2 regions of the Bradyrhizobium sp. MI1.10 genome follow, and region 2 is predicted to be linked to the other one. Evidence: riboswitches for the same ligand, from Rfam matches in the RefSeq annotation. Region 2 holds a riboswitch; the other holds the start of a gene.
What was found. Region 2 has a riboswitch for glycine ahead of AC0L3K_RS36750 (D-amino acid dehydrogenase). Riboswitches for the same ligand answer to the same signal wherever they lie in the genome.

Region 1 (9,058 bases), on a different contig from region 2:
GATGGGTTTCGCTGCGCTCTACCCATCCTACGCAGCGTCTTACTCCGCCGCCTCCGCGTAATCGCTCACCGGCGGGCATGAGCACACCAGATTGCGGTCGCCATAGACATTGTCGACGCGCCCGACCGGGGACCAGTATTTGTCGTTGCGCGAGGTGCCCGCGGGGAAGCAGCCTTCGGCGCGGGTGTAGGCGCGCTTCCAATCGTCGTCAGCGATGTCGTGCACGGTGTGCGGGGCGTGACGGAGCGGCGAGGCCTCGATCTTGAAGCGGCCGCCTTCGACCTCGGCGATTTCCTTGCGGATCGCGATCATGGCATCGCAGAAGCGATCGAGCTCCGCCTTGGATTCCGATTCGGTCGGCTCGATCATCAGCGTGCCCGGCACCGGGAAGCTCATGGTCGGCGCGTGGAAGCCGTAGTCGATCAGGCGCTTTGCGATGTCGTCGACGGTGACGCCTGAGGTCGTCTTCAGCGCGCGGGGATCGACGATGCACTCATGCGCGACGCGGCCCTTTTCGTTCCTGTAGAGAACCGGGAAGTGCGCATCGAGCCTTGCTGCGACGTAGTTGGCGTTGAGGATCGCGATCTCGGTGGCGCGCTTGAGGCCTTCGCCGCCCATCATCAGGATGTAGATGTAGGAGATGGTCAGGATCGAGGCTGAGCCGAACGGCGCTGCCGAGACTGGGCCGACCGGCGCATCCCCGTTCGCCGCTGGATGCCCCGGCAGGAACGGGGCGAGGTGCGCCTTGACGCCGATCGGGCCCATGCCCGGGCCGCCGCCGCCATGCGGGATGCAGAAGGTCTTGTGCAGGTTGAGATGGCTGACATCGGCGCCGTAATCGCCGGGCCTGCTCAGGCCGACCTGCGCGTTGAGGTTGGCGCCGTCGAGATAAACCTGCCCGCCATGGCCATGCACGATGTCGCAGATCTCGCGGATATGTTCCTCGAACACGCCATGGGTCGAGGGATAGGTGATCATGACGGCGGCGAGGTCGTTCGAATGCTTCTCGGCCTTGGCGCGGAGATCGTTGACGTCGACGTCGCCGTTCTTCTCGCATGCGACCACCACCACGTCCATGCCGACCATCGCGGCCGAGGCCGGGTTGGTGCCGTGGGCGGAGGAGGGGATCAGGCAGATCTTGCGATGCGTCTCGCCACGCGCCGCGTGATAGCCGCGGATGGCCAAAAGCCCGGCATATTCGCCTTGCGCGCCCGAATTCGGCTGCAGCGAGATCGCGTCATAGCCGGTGATGTCGCACAGCCACTTCTCCAGGCGCGCGAACAGCGCGTGGTAGCCCTTGGCCTGCTCGCGCGGGGCGAAGGGATGCAACGAGCCGAACTCGGGCCAAGTCAGCGGCATCATCTCGGTGGTCGCGTTCAGCTTCATGGTGCACGAGCCGAGCGGGATCATCGCGCGGTCGAGCGCGAGGTCGCGATCGCTGAGCTTGCGCATGTAGCGCAGCATCTCGGTCTCCGAGCGATGCGCATGGAAGACGGGGTGGGTGAGGAAGGAGGTCGCGCGCTTGAGCGCCTCCGGCAGCGCCTCACGCGTGGTCGCGTCGATCTCGGCGTAGGCAAGCTGGCCGCCGAAGGCGCGCCAGACCGCTTCCACCGTCGCGGGCGTGGTGGTCTCGTCCAGCGCGATGCGCAAGCTGTCGTCGCCGACACCGAGATTGATTTTCTCGGCCGCCGCGCGCGCGACGATCTCGGCACGCTTCGCGCCTGTAACCACGCTGAGCGTGTCGAAGAAGCTGTCGGACTGCAGCGCAAAGCCGAGCTTGCGCAGGCCCGCGGCGAGCACCGCCGTGCGGCGATGCACATTGCGCGCGATCTGCGTCAGGCCTTCGGGGCCGTGATAGACCGCATACATCGAGGCGATCACGGCGAGCAGCACCTGCGCGGTGCAGATGTTGGAGGTCGCCTTCTCGCGGCGGATGTGCTGCTCACGGGTCTGCAGTGCGAGGCGATAGGCAGGCATCCCGCGCGAGTCCACGGAGAGGCCGACGATGCGGCCGGGCAGCGAACGCTTCAGCGCATCGCGCACCGCCATATAGGCCGCGTGCGGCCCGCCATACCCCATCGGCACGCCAAAACGTTGCGCCGAGCCGATGGCGATGTCGGCGCCGAGCTCGCCGGGCGAGGCGAGCACTGTCAGCGCCAGCAGATCGGCAGCGATGATCGCAAGCGCGCCCTTGGCCTTCAGGCTGGCGATCGCGGGCCTGAGGTCGCGCACAGCGCCTGACGAGCCCGGGTATTGCAGCAGCGCGCCAAGCACGTCCGTCTTGTCGAGATCGGTGAGGGGATCACCGACGACCAGGGTCCAGCCCAGCGGCTCCGCGCGGGTGCGCATCACGGCGAGTGTCTGCGGATGCACGTCCTTGTCGACGAAAAAGGCCTTTGCTTCGACCCGCGAGTGCCGCTCCGCGAGCGCCATCGCTTCGGCGGCCGCGGTGGCTTCGTCGAGCAGCGAGGCGTTCGCGACGTCGAGCCCGGTGAGGTCGCAGATCATGGTCTGGAAGTTGAGCAGCGCCTCGAGCCGGCCCTGGCTGATCTCGGGCTGGTAGGGCGTGTACGCCGTGTACCAGGCCGGGTTCTCCAAGATGTTGCGCTGGATCACCGCAGGCAAGATCGTGCCGGAATAGCCCTGGCCAATCAACGAAGTGAAGACCTGGTTCTGGGCGGCGAGTTCGGCCATATGCGCGATCGCCTCGGTCTCGCTGAGCGGCTTGCCGAGATCGAGTGGGGCGGCCTGCCGGATCGAAGCGGGAAGCGTCTGCGCCATCAGCGCATCGACGCTGTTCGCGCCGACGGCCTCGAGCATCGCGGTGACGTCGCGCGTGGAGGGGCCGATGTGGCGGCGAACGAAGCTGCTGGTGTCGCCGTTGGATTTGCGGTGTGCGGTCATCATGGGTCCTCGCTTCAGATGTTCTTGTCGCCGTCATACCCCGCCTAGTGCGCACTTGCGCACGGGGGCGGGGCATCCAGTAAACGCAGCCGCTTCGGCTAGGGCCGATGGGCCGCGGCGTACTGGATCGTCCGCCTTCGCGGACGATGACACCGAATATGAGGTCAGAGTTCGCATCATCTCACGCCGTGTGGGCCTTGTACGCCGCTTCGTCCATTAGACCGCCGAGCTCGCTCTTGTCGGCCATCTTGATCTTGAAGAACCACGCCTTGCCCTGCGCGTCCGAGTTTACCAGCGCCGGCTCGCTCGCGAGCTCGGGGTTGGTCTCGAGCACCTCACCGCTAACAGGCGCGTAGACGTCCGATGCGGCCTTGACGGACTCCACGACGGCGGCGGGTTCGGCCTTCTTCAGCGTGCGGCCGAGCTTGGGCAATTCGATGAACACGACGTCGCCGAGCTGCGATTGCGCGTAGTCGGTGATGCCGACGGTGGCGACATCGCCGTCGATCGCGAGCCATTCGTGGTCGGTGGTGTACAGCGTCATGGTCATTTTCTCAGTCCTCAGCGTTTGTAGGTGTTTTTCACGAAGGGCATGGCGGCGATTTGCACGGCCAGGCGTTGGCCGCGCACCTCGGCGAAGAGTTTTGTGTCGAGCGCGCTCAGGCTCGTGGGCACATAGCCCATCGCGACCGGCGCATTCAGGCTCGGGCCGAAGCCGCCCGAGGTGACCTTTCCGATCGGCTCGCTGGAGGTTGCGTCCGCAAACAGCAGCGCGCCCTCGCGCACCGGCGCGCGGCCCTCGGTGCGCAGGCCGACACGGCGGCGGGATGCGCCGTGATCGAAATGAGCGAGAATCTTTTCCGCGCCGGGGAAGCCGCCGGCACGCGCGCCGCCGGTGCGGCGACTCTTCTGCACCGACCATTCCAGTGCGGCCTCGACCGGCGTGGTCGCGGTATCGATGTCGTGGCCGTAAAGACAAAGCCCGCCTTCGAGCCGCAGGCTGTCACGGGCGCCGAGCCCGATCGGCATGACGTCCGGATTGTCCAGCAGGGCCCTGGCGAGCCGCTCGGCGCCGCCGGCAGGAACCGAAATCTCGAATCCGTCTTCGCCGGTATAGCCGGAGCGCGAGACGAAGCAGTCGAGGCCGGCGACCTTGTGCGGGCCCGAATCCATGAACTTCATGGCGGGCGCCTCTGCACATAATTTCGCCAGCACGGATTCCGCCTTCGGCCCTTGCAGCGCGATCAGCGCGCGGTCGGCCAGCGAATCGATGACGCAGGCGTCGGACAGATTCGCGCGCAGATGCGCCTCGTCCTCGGCCTTGCAGGCGGCGTTGACGACCAGGAACAGGTGATCGCCGAAATTGGCGACCATCAGATCGTCCAGAATCCCGCCCTCGGCATTGGTGAACTGGGCGTAGCGCTGCCGGCCCGGCGCGATCGCCAAAATATCCTGCGGCACCAGCCGTTCCAGCGCGCGGGCGGCGTCCTCGACCTTGCCCGATCTCGGCCTGAGTGCGATCTGGCCCATGTGAGAGACGTCGAACAGGCCGGCTGCGTTGCGGGTATGAAGGTGCTCTTTCAGGACTCCGGCCGGATATTGCACCGGCATGTCATAGCCCGCGAACGGCACCATCTTGCCGCCGAGCGAGACATGCAGGTCGTAAAGAGGGGTGCGTTTCAGGGAGTCTTCGTCGTCACGCGCAAGCATCGGGGGGCCCTCGGCGGTTCCCCGGGAACGATTTCCCGTGGACACCAGTCGAAGCCCCATCTGTCGCTGTGCCTGAGAGTATTATCCCGTCGGCGGACGCCATCCGGGTTAAGCCGGTCGGCGCCTCTTTCCAGATGCTGTCAAAGCCACGCGGTCCTTTTGCCTGAGAGTTTCCGGGGCGGTTGCTCCTTCGGCGCCGGCACCAGGTGCCGGTCTCTCCCGACGTGGCCGTACGATACAGATAGGTAAAGACCACAGGCCGGCCAAGCCTGTCAACGCGGCATCGGCGGCTTTCCAACGGGATTGCGCATCTGCGGCAACGCCTTGATCTGTCTGCACAGTTTCTGGACAGCGAAGCTGGCCTTGTCTAAAAGCGCTTTGACCCGCAGATATCAGCCTAAACTCGCGGTTTGGATGGCTGGAAGGCGGGTACAAGCACACCCGATTGGATGAACATGAGCGGCGTCAACGAGATCAGGTCGACCTTTCTGAACTTCTTTGCCGAGAACGGCCACGAGATCGTGTCGTCCTCGCCATTGGTGCCGCGCAACGATCCGACGTTGATGTTCACCAATGCCGGCATGGTGCAGTTCAAGAACGTCTTCACCGGCGTCGAGAAGCGGCCCTATCAGCGCGCCACCACCTCGCAGAAATGCGTGCGCGCCGGCGGCAAGCACAACGACCTCGACAATGTCGGCTACACCGCGCGCCATCTCACCTTCTTCGAGATGCTCGGCAACTTCTCGTTCGGCGACTATTTCAAGGAGCGCGCGATCGAGCTGGCCTGGAAGCTGATCACCAAGGAATACGGGCTCAAGAAGGACAAGCTGCTCGTCACGGTCTATCACACCGACGACGAGGCGGCCGGACTGTGGAAGAAGATCGCCGGCTTCTCCGAGGATCGCATTATCCGCATCCCGACCTCGGACAATTTCTGGGCGATGGGCGACACCGGCCCGTGCGGCCCGTGCTCGGAGATCTTCATCGATCGCGGCGAGCACATCTGGGGCGGGCCTCCGGGCTCGCCGGAGGAGGACGGCGATCGCTTCCTCGAATTCTGGAATCTGGTGTTCATGCAGTACGAGCAGGTGACGAAGGAGGAGCGCGTGCCGCTGCCGCGTCCCTCGATCGACACCGGCATGGGGCTGGAGCGCATGGCCTGCATCATGCAGGGCGTCGACAGCGTGTTCGAGACCGACCTGTTCCGTCATTTGATCGACGCGACCGCGTCGGCTCTCGGAAGCGGACCGGACAAGAAGACCGTGGCCTCGTTCCGCGTCATCGCCGACCATCTGCGTTCGTCGGCCTTCCTGGTCGCCGACGGCGTGCTGCCCTCGAACGAGGGCCGCGGCTATGTGCTGCGCCGGATCATGCGCCGCGCGATGCGCCATGCGCAGCTGCTCGGTGCGCAAGAACCGCTGATGCATCGCCTGGTCTGGGCGCTGGTGCGCGAGATGGGCCAGGCCTATCCCGATCTGATGCGCGCGGAAAATTTGATCGAGGAAACGCTGCGGCTGGAAGAGACCCGCTTCCGCAAGACGCTGACGCGCGGCCTCGCCATTCTCGACGAGAAGAGCGCTTCCTTAAAGAAGGGCGACATGTTCGACGGCGACGTCGCCTTCACGCTGTACGACACCTATGGCTTCCCGCTCGATTTGACGCAGGACGCGCTGAAGTCGCGCGGCATCAGCGTCGACCAGGCCTCCTTCACCGACGCGATGGAGCGTCAGAAGGCCAAGGCGCGCGAATCCTGGAAGGGGTCTGGCGAAGCGGCTTCCGAGGCGATCTGGTTCCCGCTGCGTGAGAAGCTCGGCGCAACCGAATTCCTGGGTTACGAGACCGAGAGCGCCGAAGGCGTGGTGACCGCGCTGGTCAAGGACGGCAAGGAAGCCACGAGTCTCAAGGCCGGCGACACCGGCGCGATCGTGCTGAACCAGACGCCGTTCTACGCGGAGTCGGGCGGCCAGGTCGGCGACACCGGCGTATTGACGGGCGAGGGCGGCATCAAATTCCGCGTCACCGATACGCAGAAGAAGCTCGGCGATTTCTTCGTTCACGTCGGCACGGTCGAGAGCGGCGAGCTGAAGCTCGGCACCCCCCTGCAGCTCGAAGTGGATCACGGCAGGCGCTTTTCGATCCGCGCGCATCACTCGGCCACGCATCTCATCCACGAGGCGCTGCGCCAGGTGCTCGGCGATCACATCGCCCAGCGCGGCTCGATGGTCGCGCCGGATCGGCTGCGTTTCGACTTCGTGCATCCGAAGCCGATCACGGCGGAAGAGCTCGCGCGCGTCGAGGACATCGCCAACGAGGTGGTGCTGGAGAATGACGAAGTCTCGACCCGCGTCATGGGCGTGGACGAGGCCCGCGAGGCCGGCGCACGCGCGCTGTTCGGCGAGAAATATGGCGACGAGGTTCGCGTCGTCTCGATGGGCCGGACCGCGCGCGAGCGCGGCACCAACGCGCTCGGCTGGTCGGTCGAACTGTGCGGCGGCACGCATGTCAAGCGCACCGGCGATATCGGCCTGATCACGCTGACCGGCGAGAGCGCGGTTGCCTCCGGCGTGCGCCGCATCGAGGCGCTGACCGGCAACTACGCGCGCAAGCACGCCAACGAGACCATGGCGCTGGCGAAGACGGCGGCCAACGAACTGCGCACCTCGATCGACGACGTCCCGGCGCGCATCAGTGCCCTGATGGAGGAGCGCAAGAAGCTCGAGCGCGAACTCTCCGACGCCCGCAAGAAACTCGCGATGGGCGGCGGTGCGGCTGCGAACAACGGCGCGGTCTCCGGTGTGCGCGAGGTCGGCGACGTCAAGCTGATGGCGCGCGCGGTCGAGGGCATCGAGATGAAGGATCTCAAGAGCCTTGCCGACGACGGCAAGAAGCAGATCGGCTCCGGCGTCGTCGCCATCGTCGGCGTCACCGAGGACGGCAAGGCCGGCGTCGTGGTCGGCGTCACCGCTGACCTCACCTCGCGCTTCAATGCGGTCAATCTGGTGAAGGTCGCCTCCGAGGCGCTCGGCGGCAAGGGCGGCGGCGGGCGGCCCGACATGGCGCAGGCCGGCGGCCCCGATGGTGCGAATGCGGCCGCGGCGCTCACGGCGATCGAAAAAGCCATGACTGAACAAAAATCGGCCGGCGCGTAAGCAGGTGCGCCCCGTTCCGCGAGGACGTGGCTCCACCGATCCCAATCTGAGGGATCGCCTCTACGAATTGCTGGAGCACGATCCGCTGGCCTACTCGGTCGGATCGCGCTTCATCCAGCTGGTCATCGGCGTCATCGTGCTCGACGTCGCTGCGATGATTCTTGCCTCGGTGCCGGAGCTGGACGCGCAGTTCGGCGCGCTGTTCGCGGTCATCTCCATCCTCTCCGTGATCGTGTTCGCGCTGGAATATGCCGCGCGCCTGTGGACGGTGGCGGGCCATACTCAGCGCACGGCGTCCGCGCTGTCCGACCGGCTCAGCTATGTCTTCTCCGCACTCGGCATCATCGACCTGCTCGCGTTCCTGCCGGCTGCGATCGTGCTCGCCACCGGCCGGCATGCGACGCTGGCAGCCCTCGGCGTGCTGCCGTTCTTCAAGCTGGTGCGGTACTCGCCGGCGATGCGTTCGCTGCTCGCGGCCGTGCACGCCGAGCGGCGGGCGCTGATCGGCTGCATCGTCATCCTGATCGGCGCGGTTCTGACGTTTGCCTCGCTGCTCTACGCCATCGAGCGCGACGTGCAGCCCGACAAGCTCGGCACCATTCCGCAGGCAATGTGGTGGGCGATCGTGACGCTCGGCACCGTCGGCTATGGCGACGTCGTGCCGGTAACGGCGCTCGGCAAGTTCATCTCCGTCTTCACCATCATCAGCGGATTTGCCATGATCGCGCTGCCGGTCGCGATCATCTCGACGGCCTTTGCGGAAGAGGTGAAGCGGCGCGACTTCGTGGTCACCTGGGGCATGCTGGCGCGGGTGCCGCTGTTCTCGCATCTCAGCGCATCCGAAATTGCCGACATCATGCGGCTGCTGCGGGCGCGCACCATCGAGCAGGGCGAGATATTGGTGCGGCGGGGCGATGCGGCTTCGTCGATGTACTTCATCACCGCCGGCGAGGTCGAGATCGCGCTGCCGAACCAGCAGGTGCGGCTCGCGGATGGCACCTTCTTCGGCGAGATCGCGCTGCTGCACAAGACAAAACGCAGCGGCACGGTGACGGCGACACGCAAGACCCGGCTGCTGGTGCTCGACGCCCAGGACTTTCACGCCCTGATCGAACGCATGCCGACGCTCGCCGCGCACGTCCACAACACGGCGAAGGCGCGGCTGGAGGGCAGCGGCGACCTTGCCGTGGCGGAGCTGGCGCAGGCGGAGCGCGAAGGCACCGACCGCTGAGGGCTCAACCCTTCTTCAGGAAGACGTAGTCGGCCGAGTAGGGCACACTTTGAAAGTTGCCGGC
Region 2 (9,058 bases):
CTCAAGTCGGGGTGCACGGCAATCGCCTACGAAACCGTGACTGATGCGCGCGGCGGACTTCCTCTGCTTGCACCGATGAGCGAGGTTGCAGGTAGGCTTGCCATCGAAGCGGCAGGTAGCGCCCTCAGGCGCCACGTCGGCGGACGGGGATTGTTGATTGGTGGCGTACCAGGTGTCCCCCCGGCCCGCATCGTGGTGATAGGCGGTGGCGTGGTCGGTACGCATGCGGCACGGATGGCGGTGGGTTTGGGTGCGGAGGTCACGATTCTTGACCGTTCGATTTCCCGACTTCGTGAACTGGATGAACTGTTCGAAGGCCGCGTTCGTACCAGGTTTTCGACAATAGACGCCCTCGAGCAGGAGGTATTTGCGGCGGATGCTGTCATTGGCGCCGTGCTTGTCCCCGGCGCGAGCGCGCCGAAACTTGTCAGCCGGGGCATGTTGAGCTCGATGCGCAGAGGCTCGGTGATCGTGGATGTCGTAATCGATCAGGGCGGATGTTTCGAGACATCGCGTCCGACTACGCACGCTGATCCAACCTACGAAGTTGATGGCGTCATCCATTATTGCGTCGCCAATATGCCGGGAGCTGTTCCGCTCACCTCGAGCCAGGCACTGAATAACGCGACTCTTCCATTTGGGTTGGCTCTCGCCAACAAGGGATTTGCAGCCGTGCTCGAAGATCCGCATCTGCGCGCAGGTCTCAATGTCTACCGAGGCCGGCTGACTTATAAGGCTGTGGCTGAAAGTCTCGGCTTGCCGTTTTCACCGATCGATCAGGCCGCGGCCTGATCCCAGAGGCCTCCCTAGGAGGCGTTTTCCTCCCTGACTTGGCGGGCCACTCCTTCGGGAGTGGCCCCTTTTTTTAGACCGTCTATGAATTGTTCAGAGAAACTTGAGCTGCGGCGGAAGCAAGAAACTAACTTGCGATATGAGTTCAGTAAGGAGGACCTTGCGGCTCTAGTAGTCTGCAAAAAAGAGCACTGTTCCAGTATATCCGTCCAATCTGCATACTTCCAGACCTGACGCAGCGCTCATGGCGTCGACCGGTGCGCCCGCAGACCACTCCCAGATCCCCTGAGGTGAGCTCGCCACCAGGAGCATACTGATCATCATGGCTGCGCGGCCTCAGAAATGATATTCCTACGTACGACTCCGCCTGTAGTCGCCAAGCAAAACTTCGTTAGCGGAATGATCCGGTACATCGTCCTTCCACCGCACGGATCCGAACGGGCGTTCTAGCATGCGACGAATACGCACGGGCTCGGGACCGGTGTGGAAGGCCGCCGCTTGACGGTCTAGCGCGCGTTCGGAGTGGGTCGATCGGTTGCGTTGACGTAGATAATCAAGCCACGTCGGGCAATGGTAGCGCTCGGTCCACAGTTCGGGATCGGCAATATCACGTGCGATCGACCAGCCATACGCGCCATTCCGTTTCCGGAACAGCTGCACGTCTTGCATCACATTGTGAAAAGCCCGCGCATTCTCTTGTGCCACGCGATATTCGATTTCTATCACAAGCGGTCCACTACGATCGGTTAGCGCAAGCCTAACCTCGGGATGCGCGAGCGCCTCGGCGTCCTCGCTTCGTGGGTTTATGCGAGGCATGCGAAGCCAGAACCCCAATAGCGGAGAAATCAACATCAGGACGGCGGATAACAAAAGTTCCGTTTCGACGCCGGCGGCATCGGTCAGGCGACCCCAGCCCCAGCTACCGACGGCAATCCCGCCCGAGCTCGCGGCCTGGTAGGCCGCGAGCGAGCGTCCTGCGACCCAGCGCGGTGCCGACAGTTGCACGCCAATGTTGAAAAGGGCCCACGCCATCATCCACACAGCCCCTGCAAGGACAAGAGCGACCGATGTCAAAACCAGCTCGCGGCTCAACGCCACCGCGGCAAGCGCGCCCCCCATCGACAGTGCGCAGGCGCGGATTGCTGCCTCACCGCTCATGCGCTTCCGCACTTCGGGTACATTTAGTGCTCCGATCACCGCGCCAAGGCCAAACGCGCTGAGCGTAATCCCGTACGTCTGGGCATCGCCTCGGAGGAGATCGCGCGCGACTAACGGCATCAGTGCGATAATTGCGCCGCCGATCACGCCCGTGATCATGGAGCGGATCAGAACAATTTTGATCGGGGGCGAATTAGCGATGTAGCGCACCCCCGAAACGATGGCACGATTTAGCTTTTCGGGGGGGGGATACGAGGGCTCGGAAATTCGCTTCCACAAGAATAGCGTAACAAGCAGCGGCAGATATAGCAACGCGTTCAACGCGAAGGAAGCTACTGCGCCCGCTATCACAACCACAATGCCGCCAATCGCCGGTCCGACGCTGCGCGCGATATTGTAGCTGATACTGTTCAGCGCGACCGCCGCTGGAAGTGCTTCCGCTGGCACCTGCTCGCTAACGGAGGACTGCCAAGCAGGATCCATCAGAGCCACGCCGCTGCCGATTACGAAACACAATAGCAGCAAGAGGTCCGGCGTGATCAGGCCGCGCCAGGCAAGTGTCGTCAGCGCGGTCGCACCAGCGAGCGAGATGCCGAGGGAGACGAGCATCACGATGCGACGGTCATACATGTCAGCAATCGCGCCGGCCGGCATCGAGATCAGCATAACGGGCAGCAACAACGCAGTCTGGACTAGCGCAACTTTGTCGGCCGACGATGTCATCTGAGTCATCGCCCACGCCGCGCCGACGCTCCGAATCAGGGCGCCCAGGTTCGCAAGCAGACTTGCCAACCAGATGCGCCGGAAAGTGAGGTGGCGGAACGGCGCAGTGATGCCTTCAGCGCTGAACGTCCGAGACTTGGGAGAATAAGTCATCTCGCTTGCTGCCTTGCCTCCGATGAATTGAAGAGAGGATCCGAAATCGGTTGCTGAACGGGTGCGCGGCCCTGTTTAATTTGTGCCGCATGCGCGTGCGAAAAGCCTTAAGAGAGCCAAGCTTGCTCCGAGCTTTCGCTGTGGTGTTGTCCCTAGTCACTCCGTGCGACATGCCAGCGGCTTCGGCCAGCTGTGGCGCGCACTTAATGGCGCCAGAGGCTGCATTCTCTGAGATAGGTATTGATCCCGAACAGTGGATTTTATCGTGGCCGGCTGTGGGAAGCGAGCTGCTGCGTTAGCCGGGCCGCGGATGAACCGCCGCCGATTTCTTGAGATTCGCATCGTCTCGTCAGAGTGGAAGGGCAGCAACCATTGAAGGCATGCAGGCGGACGTCCTGCCCGCTAAACCGGTCTGCAAAAGGTTCACTTACCGATATACTACAAGATCGATATGGCAGTTTGCAGCGTTTTCCCCGCATTGAGCGATGAAAAAGCGCGCTACGCGAGGTGTGCTGGGCAAGGCGCCAACCTCTATTCGGTAAACGTTTGCCAGGTCCTCCGCGATCGAGTTAGTCAGCTCGCTCGCGCCACAAGGCTCAAGCGATAGACAACCAGCGCCGCGAATCTGGGTGAGAAGCTGCTCGAGTTGGGAATTGCACCTCTTGCGCAAATGTCTGCGCTCGCTTCGTAGCGTACCGGCGGCAGTGCGCTTACCTGATCTGGCGATGGACAAACGAGGACAAGCAGATTCGCTTGGCGAGATACGCTTCAATCCTCGGATGGAGCCTCGATTGGAATAGCAAAGCCGGCTTTTACCCGGTCCATCACCACCATCGTCTTGAAGCCTTTGATATCAGGGTTCTCACGGAAGAATCGCCGGGTGAACTGCTCATAGTCGTCCATGGTGCGTGCGGTAATGTACAAGACAAAATCAGCATCGCCTGTAACGTAAAACCCATTGACGACTTCAACCGACGATTTGATAGCCTTTTTGAATCGATCAATTATGTCCGAGCGCTCGCGCTCCAAGGTCACCAGCACAAGCATCTGAATAGGTCGTCCTACCGCCTTCGCCGAGACGATGGAAACGTCGGCCTCGATGATGCCGTCCGAGCGAAGCCGCTTTAGTCTGCGTTGACACGCGGTAGCCGAAAGCCCGGCCAGTTCGCCAATCGCCTCGGATGTCAAACGGTTATTCTTTTGCACAATCTCGAGGATGTGAGCGTCGATTCGGTCGTATTGCATAACCGGCTCCGGGCCTGAGAGGAAATTCTGCAACGAGTTGTAGCTTGACGCAGAAAAACATCTCTAAGTGGGGAAATCTCATCGAAAAGCATCATTACGACACCAGTATCGTCCATCCGTCGGCAATTTCAACAAATATGCGCCGCGTGACTTGCAAAATGATCTTTGAAAGGCCTCGCTCCTGCTACTCAGACGCACCGCGAAGATCACAGCGGCGAAATAGAATAAGAGTTGCCGTGGATCCACTGGCGTTCGGTGCCGGTATGACGTCGGCCCTCGAGTGCGATGGGCCTCTTTGTCGATGACGACAAGTTCGTTGCCCGGGAATATCTTTCTGCTCGGTCATGCAGAGATCCGCAACTCTCTTGCCTGGCATCAATCCGTAAGCGGTTATACGGATGATGGTTGCGTCACATGGAGGCTGTTGAAGTCGACGGCGCCAAGTGGCTCATCGAGATCCTCGTCTGAGCAATTAAGTTCTCGGGTCCTAAGCCGGTGAGGGTAACGTGTTCGTATGATAGGACTGCAAGATCCTGCTGTGGCGCAGTCAAGCGATATGCCCCCGGCTTTGATGGCGCCGGGAGCATGGTTTTGTCGAACTGAATAAGGCTAAACGCCTATCAGGCCGCGGATCGGCTCAGCCGAACTTTACTATCATCTGTCGCAATGACGTCCGCGACCATCTCAGCTGTGACCGCGGCTAATGTCCAGCCGAGATGACCATGACCCGTGTTGTAGAAGATATTCGGCCTTTTACCTCGGCCGACCCTCGGCATCATGCTGGGTGTCATAGGACGCAAGCCTGCCCATGGCACCACCTGCGCGGTGGACGCATCCGGAAAAGATCGCTCTACCCAGCGCACCAGAGGCTTGATTCGGTCCCAGCGGATGTCGCGGTTCTCGCCGTTGAACTCGGCGGTCCCCGCGACGCGGAAGCGATCTTCTCCTAACCGGCTGGTCACTATCTTGGTGGCCTCGTCGAGCAGGCTGACACGGGGCGCAGCCTTTTGGCTCGCTTCGTCCCCGAGCTCGACCGTGATGGAGTATCCCTTGACGGGATAAATGTTTATCTTGTCCCCCAGCATTGAAGCAATGCGTCGGCTGCCGACCCCAGCGCAGACCACCGCTCTTTCAGCTTTAAGTTCCTCCCTCAGCGGGCCTTCTTCCCAGCGCACGACCACACCGTCTCGATCGGCTTGCATGCCGCAGATCTCCGCACCAAAGACGAAGCGCACGCCCCTTCGCTCGCAAGCCGCAGCGAGACCGCGGGTGAACTTGTGAATGTCGCCCGTTGAGTCAGATGGGGTAAAGAAACCACCGTAATACTGGTCACGCAGCGCTGGCTCTATCGCGAGCATTTCGGAGGGCGTCACGGAGCGACGATCCAATCCACCCTGCAGCAGCAACTGGTTCACGCGAGAAGCCGCATCGAAGTCGGCCTTACTCGAATAAACGTGTAATATTCCTCGCCGCTCCAAGTCGAAAGCGATGCTCTCCCGATCGGCAAGGTCAAACAGATGTTGCCGCGCCGCTATCGCCAGCTTTGTCGTTTCGATCGTATTGCGACGGTAATGGCGGATCTGGCCTACGAACTCCGCCAGCCAAGTATATTTGTGAAAACTGGGGCTTGGGTTCAGCAGCAATGGTGCGTCCTTGCGCAGCATCCACCTCAAGCCTTTTACGATCGTTGCGGCGTTATTCCAGACTTCGGCATTGCTTGCCGATAATTGACCGCCATTGGCAAACGAAGTGTCCATCGCGGGATAACGCTGGCGGTCAAAGATAGTGACCGAATAGCCGCGGCAGGCCAAGGCATAGGCTGTTGTAACTCCGGTGATACCGGATCCGATAATGATGATCGTGCTCATCGTATGCTCCAAGACAGGGATGAACGAACGGCGAAATGGCTTTCGCCATCACTCCGTCCCCAAATCTGTCCGTGCGCCTGAGAGCTTTCTCCGCAATCCTAGTGGATAACGGTCCCCTTCGGTGGGTGCCGACTGGCACCTCTCTCCAGATTGTCCTCGGTGTGCGGTCCTGGGCCTGAGAGTTTCCTTGGGGGGGTGCTCCGTCGGCGGCCATGTGCCTGTCGGGTCATCGCACTCTCCCGCACACCATCGTCAGACACGAGAACAATCTCAGACGTACTCACTACATGTCAAGCCAAGACGCATCGTTGAAGCTCGAAAATCGGCGGTGCAAGCGATGCTCGATAATGTTGCGCTGGCCAACCGTCCGATCACCAGCTGGTTGCCGCTAAGATCGCTGTGGTGGCCTAGCGTGTGACGATCATATCCGCTGGATGTCTCACCGGTTTTGAACAAGCTGTTGCTACAGAACGCAGCAATACTGCGATCTACACAAAAAAACGCACAATGTGAGCGTGGGGCAGCTCTAATAAATACATGGTGATGTAGGTCCTCCAACGCTGTGCGCGGCACGCATCTCTTTCAACGTCGAGTCAAAATGGACGTCTCCACCCCTGACTTCCTTGCTCTGCTGGCCGGAGAGTTCTGCAGCGCTCTGGCGTCGACGTTTCTCGCGTCTGGCAGTAGAATTGAGTCTTGCTTGGCGCGCGACGAACTGAGGTTCTCTGCTAATTCGGCGATCAACTCCGGCGATCTCCAAGTTGTGCGATTTCCCGTCGCTGCTCCGCCAAAGACGCCAGCCGATCACAAGACTCAGCTCGCGCGTTGCGCTATTCTGAGACTGTTCGGCCTGGGGTTGATCGGCTCTCAAACGCCTGCTCGCGCCTTACGAACTGGGATCTCAGCTCAAATAGCATGCTGTTTTCATATGAAGCCCAAAAGACGCGGGCGCCGAGTTGGGGATAGAGTTCGTACGCACTCGATCTGCGTTGAACTCGATGGAGAATCGCAGTGAGACATGCCGTCTTCGTCTTTTGCGTCGATCACGAAAGGGATCCGGTTGCGGGTCACGTTCTAGATGCCCTCAAGACCGAACGCACCCTTGTTCGAACGGGTTTAGAGAAAGCAGATTGGACTAATTCACTTGCCGCTCGGGTGCTGGCGCGAGCGCTATTGCGAACGTTCGATCACATGGACGAAGCGGTAAACTCCGTCCTTTGCATCGGTGGCGTTCACTTCGAACCAAGCTTTACGAGCGCCATATTGCAGTCACGCGACGAACCCCCGATAGCAGCAAGTCACGTCCTACCAAACCACTGGCTCGTGTCGGACGGCTATGACCAGGAAAGTCGTTTGGTCGATCTAAGAGCCTGCGTGCATTCGATCGTGGGTGGGATTCAAAGCATCGTGTACCACGATAAGCTGAAGGCTCCTTTCAAAGGTGTTGCTCGCCTGCTTGGAGAGGAACTCGGCGTCCCGATGCTTTCTCACAAGAAACTGCGCGCGGCTCTTTCAAATCATATCGAATGAGCCCGCGAAAGCTGTCATGTGCTGTCGGACCAGCATGTAAACTATCGGTCGCCCAGCGCTTGACGTATTTCTCTGGAGAAAAGCGATGAACGCTATTGGTTTTGGTTCGATTAGGACAATTCCGTACGATCCGTTTCCCCGGATCGAATACGAAGGCCGGGTCGAGCGCGCGCGGCGTTTGATGAAAGAGTATACTATAGACGCGCTTCTGGTGACGGCCGAACACAACTTGCGATATTTCGTTGGTGAGCCTAGCACGACGCCGCAGCAGACCACTCGGCCGCGATTTCTTCTTATTCTTTCGTCTGGTGAAGCTGTTGCAGTCGTTCCAGAGGGAATCGACCAGTTTTATAGAGAGACAACCTGGGTAAAAAATTGCCGGAGCTGGCCTAGTCCGAATCCGAAGGATGAGGGTGTGTCAGCACTTGCCCGAGCATTGCGTGAACTATTGCCAGAGCACGCCAGAATAGGCGTAGAGCTTGGCGCGGAGAGTAGGCTTGGCTTCCCTGTGGGAGATTTCTTGCGTGTTGCGGATGCGATCAAACCTCGGACGTTTGTCGATGCATCGGATCCGATTTTCACTCCCTTGCGAATGATCAAGTCTCCGTTAGAGGTCGACCGAATTCGAACTGTATGCGGGCTTGTTTCAGAGGCGTTTGAGAATCTGACACCGAAGCTGCGTCTGGGTATGACGGAACGAGAGGTGTGTCGCTTGTTCGAGGCCGAATGCTTCAGTCGCGGTGTCGAGAAGACGAGCAAGATCGTTGGTGTTTCTGGCCACGGAGGCTATACGCGGCCCTACGGTGTCCCGAGCGACAAAGTTCTGTCGGATGGAGACCTGCTGTTTATTGATGCGGGCTGTCTATTCGACTTTTATTGGAGCGACTTCGACCGACACTTTGCGTTCGGTGCACCTGATCCGCACACCCAGGATGCCTATCAAGTCGTTTGGGATGCCACCGAAGCGGGAATTGCCGCCGCTAAACCTGGCATTCCGATCTGTAGTGTCTGGAGTGCAATGTCAGCCGTACTAAATCGCTCAAACAATCGCGGTAAAGCCACGAACATCGGGCGAATGGGACACTCCATGGGTTTATGGATGCCGGAACTACCTTCGGTTCAACCGGACGATAAGACGATACTGAAGCCAGGCATGATCATTAATATTGAGCCAAGCACCTCCTATCCTTCGTATTTCGACGGATCACCGAAGCTGATGCTGCATGAAGAGGTCGTTGTCGTGACCGAAGCTGGCTCGCAATTACTCACTTCTCGTGCTTCTCGAACCATACCGGTGGTCGCCAAATAAAGAGACGGAAAGCCCGCAGCGGAAGGAAAAGCATGCAGAGTTGTCGCCGTAAGCCTCAAGCGGCCGGATACCAGCAAGCAATTCGGCGGTTTGTGGCAAGTTGGCGTTCAGGACGAGAGTGCAGAAGCCAACACGGCTCGCGCCCAATAGATGCAACGCCCAGCCATGACATTTCTACGATTTACTTCCCGCCTTCTCCATTCCAAAAAGTCAGAATGCGAGCAACTGCAGCAGAAAGTGCTCGGGGCCGCTCGAGGAGTGGTGCACGGAGACCCCGCCG

Region 1: another riboswitch for glycine. It lies ahead of gcvT (glycine cleavage system aminomethyltransferase GcvT); the one in region 2 lies ahead of AC0L3K_RS36750 (D-amino acid dehydrogenase).

What each region holds. Positions count from the first base shown of each region.
Region 1 is NZ_JBVVPN010000003.1:89,509-98,566, reverse strand. It holds gene gcvP (aminomethyl-transferring glycine dehydrogenase) at 40-2,904, opposite strand; gene gcvH (glycine cleavage system protein GcvH) at 3,086-3,454, opposite strand; gene gcvT (glycine cleavage system aminomethyltransferase GcvT) at 3,466-4,614, opposite strand; glycine riboswitch at 4,757-4,846, opposite strand; gene alaS (alanine--tRNA ligase) at 5,070-7,763, shown strand; gene AC0L3K_RS04625 (cyclic nucleotide-gated ion channel) at 7,768-8,994, shown strand; gene AC0L3K_RS04620 (DUF3455 domain-containing protein) at 8,999-9,058, opposite strand, start outside.
Region 2 is NZ_JBVVPN010000064.1:2,686-11,743, reverse strand. It holds gene ald (alanine dehydrogenase) at 1-792, shown strand, start outside; gene AC0L3K_RS36760 (MFS transporter) at 1,144-2,826, opposite strand; gene AC0L3K_RS36755 (Lrp/AsnC family transcriptional regulator) at 3,595-4,071, opposite strand; gene AC0L3K_RS36750 (D-amino acid dehydrogenase) at 4,692-5,939, opposite strand; glycine riboswitch at 6,002-6,091, opposite strand; glycine riboswitch at 6,094-6,191, opposite strand; gene AC0L3K_RS36745 (D-aminoacyl-tRNA deacylase) at 6,951-7,469, shown strand; gene AC0L3K_RS36740 (M24 family metallopeptidase) at 7,555-8,778, shown strand.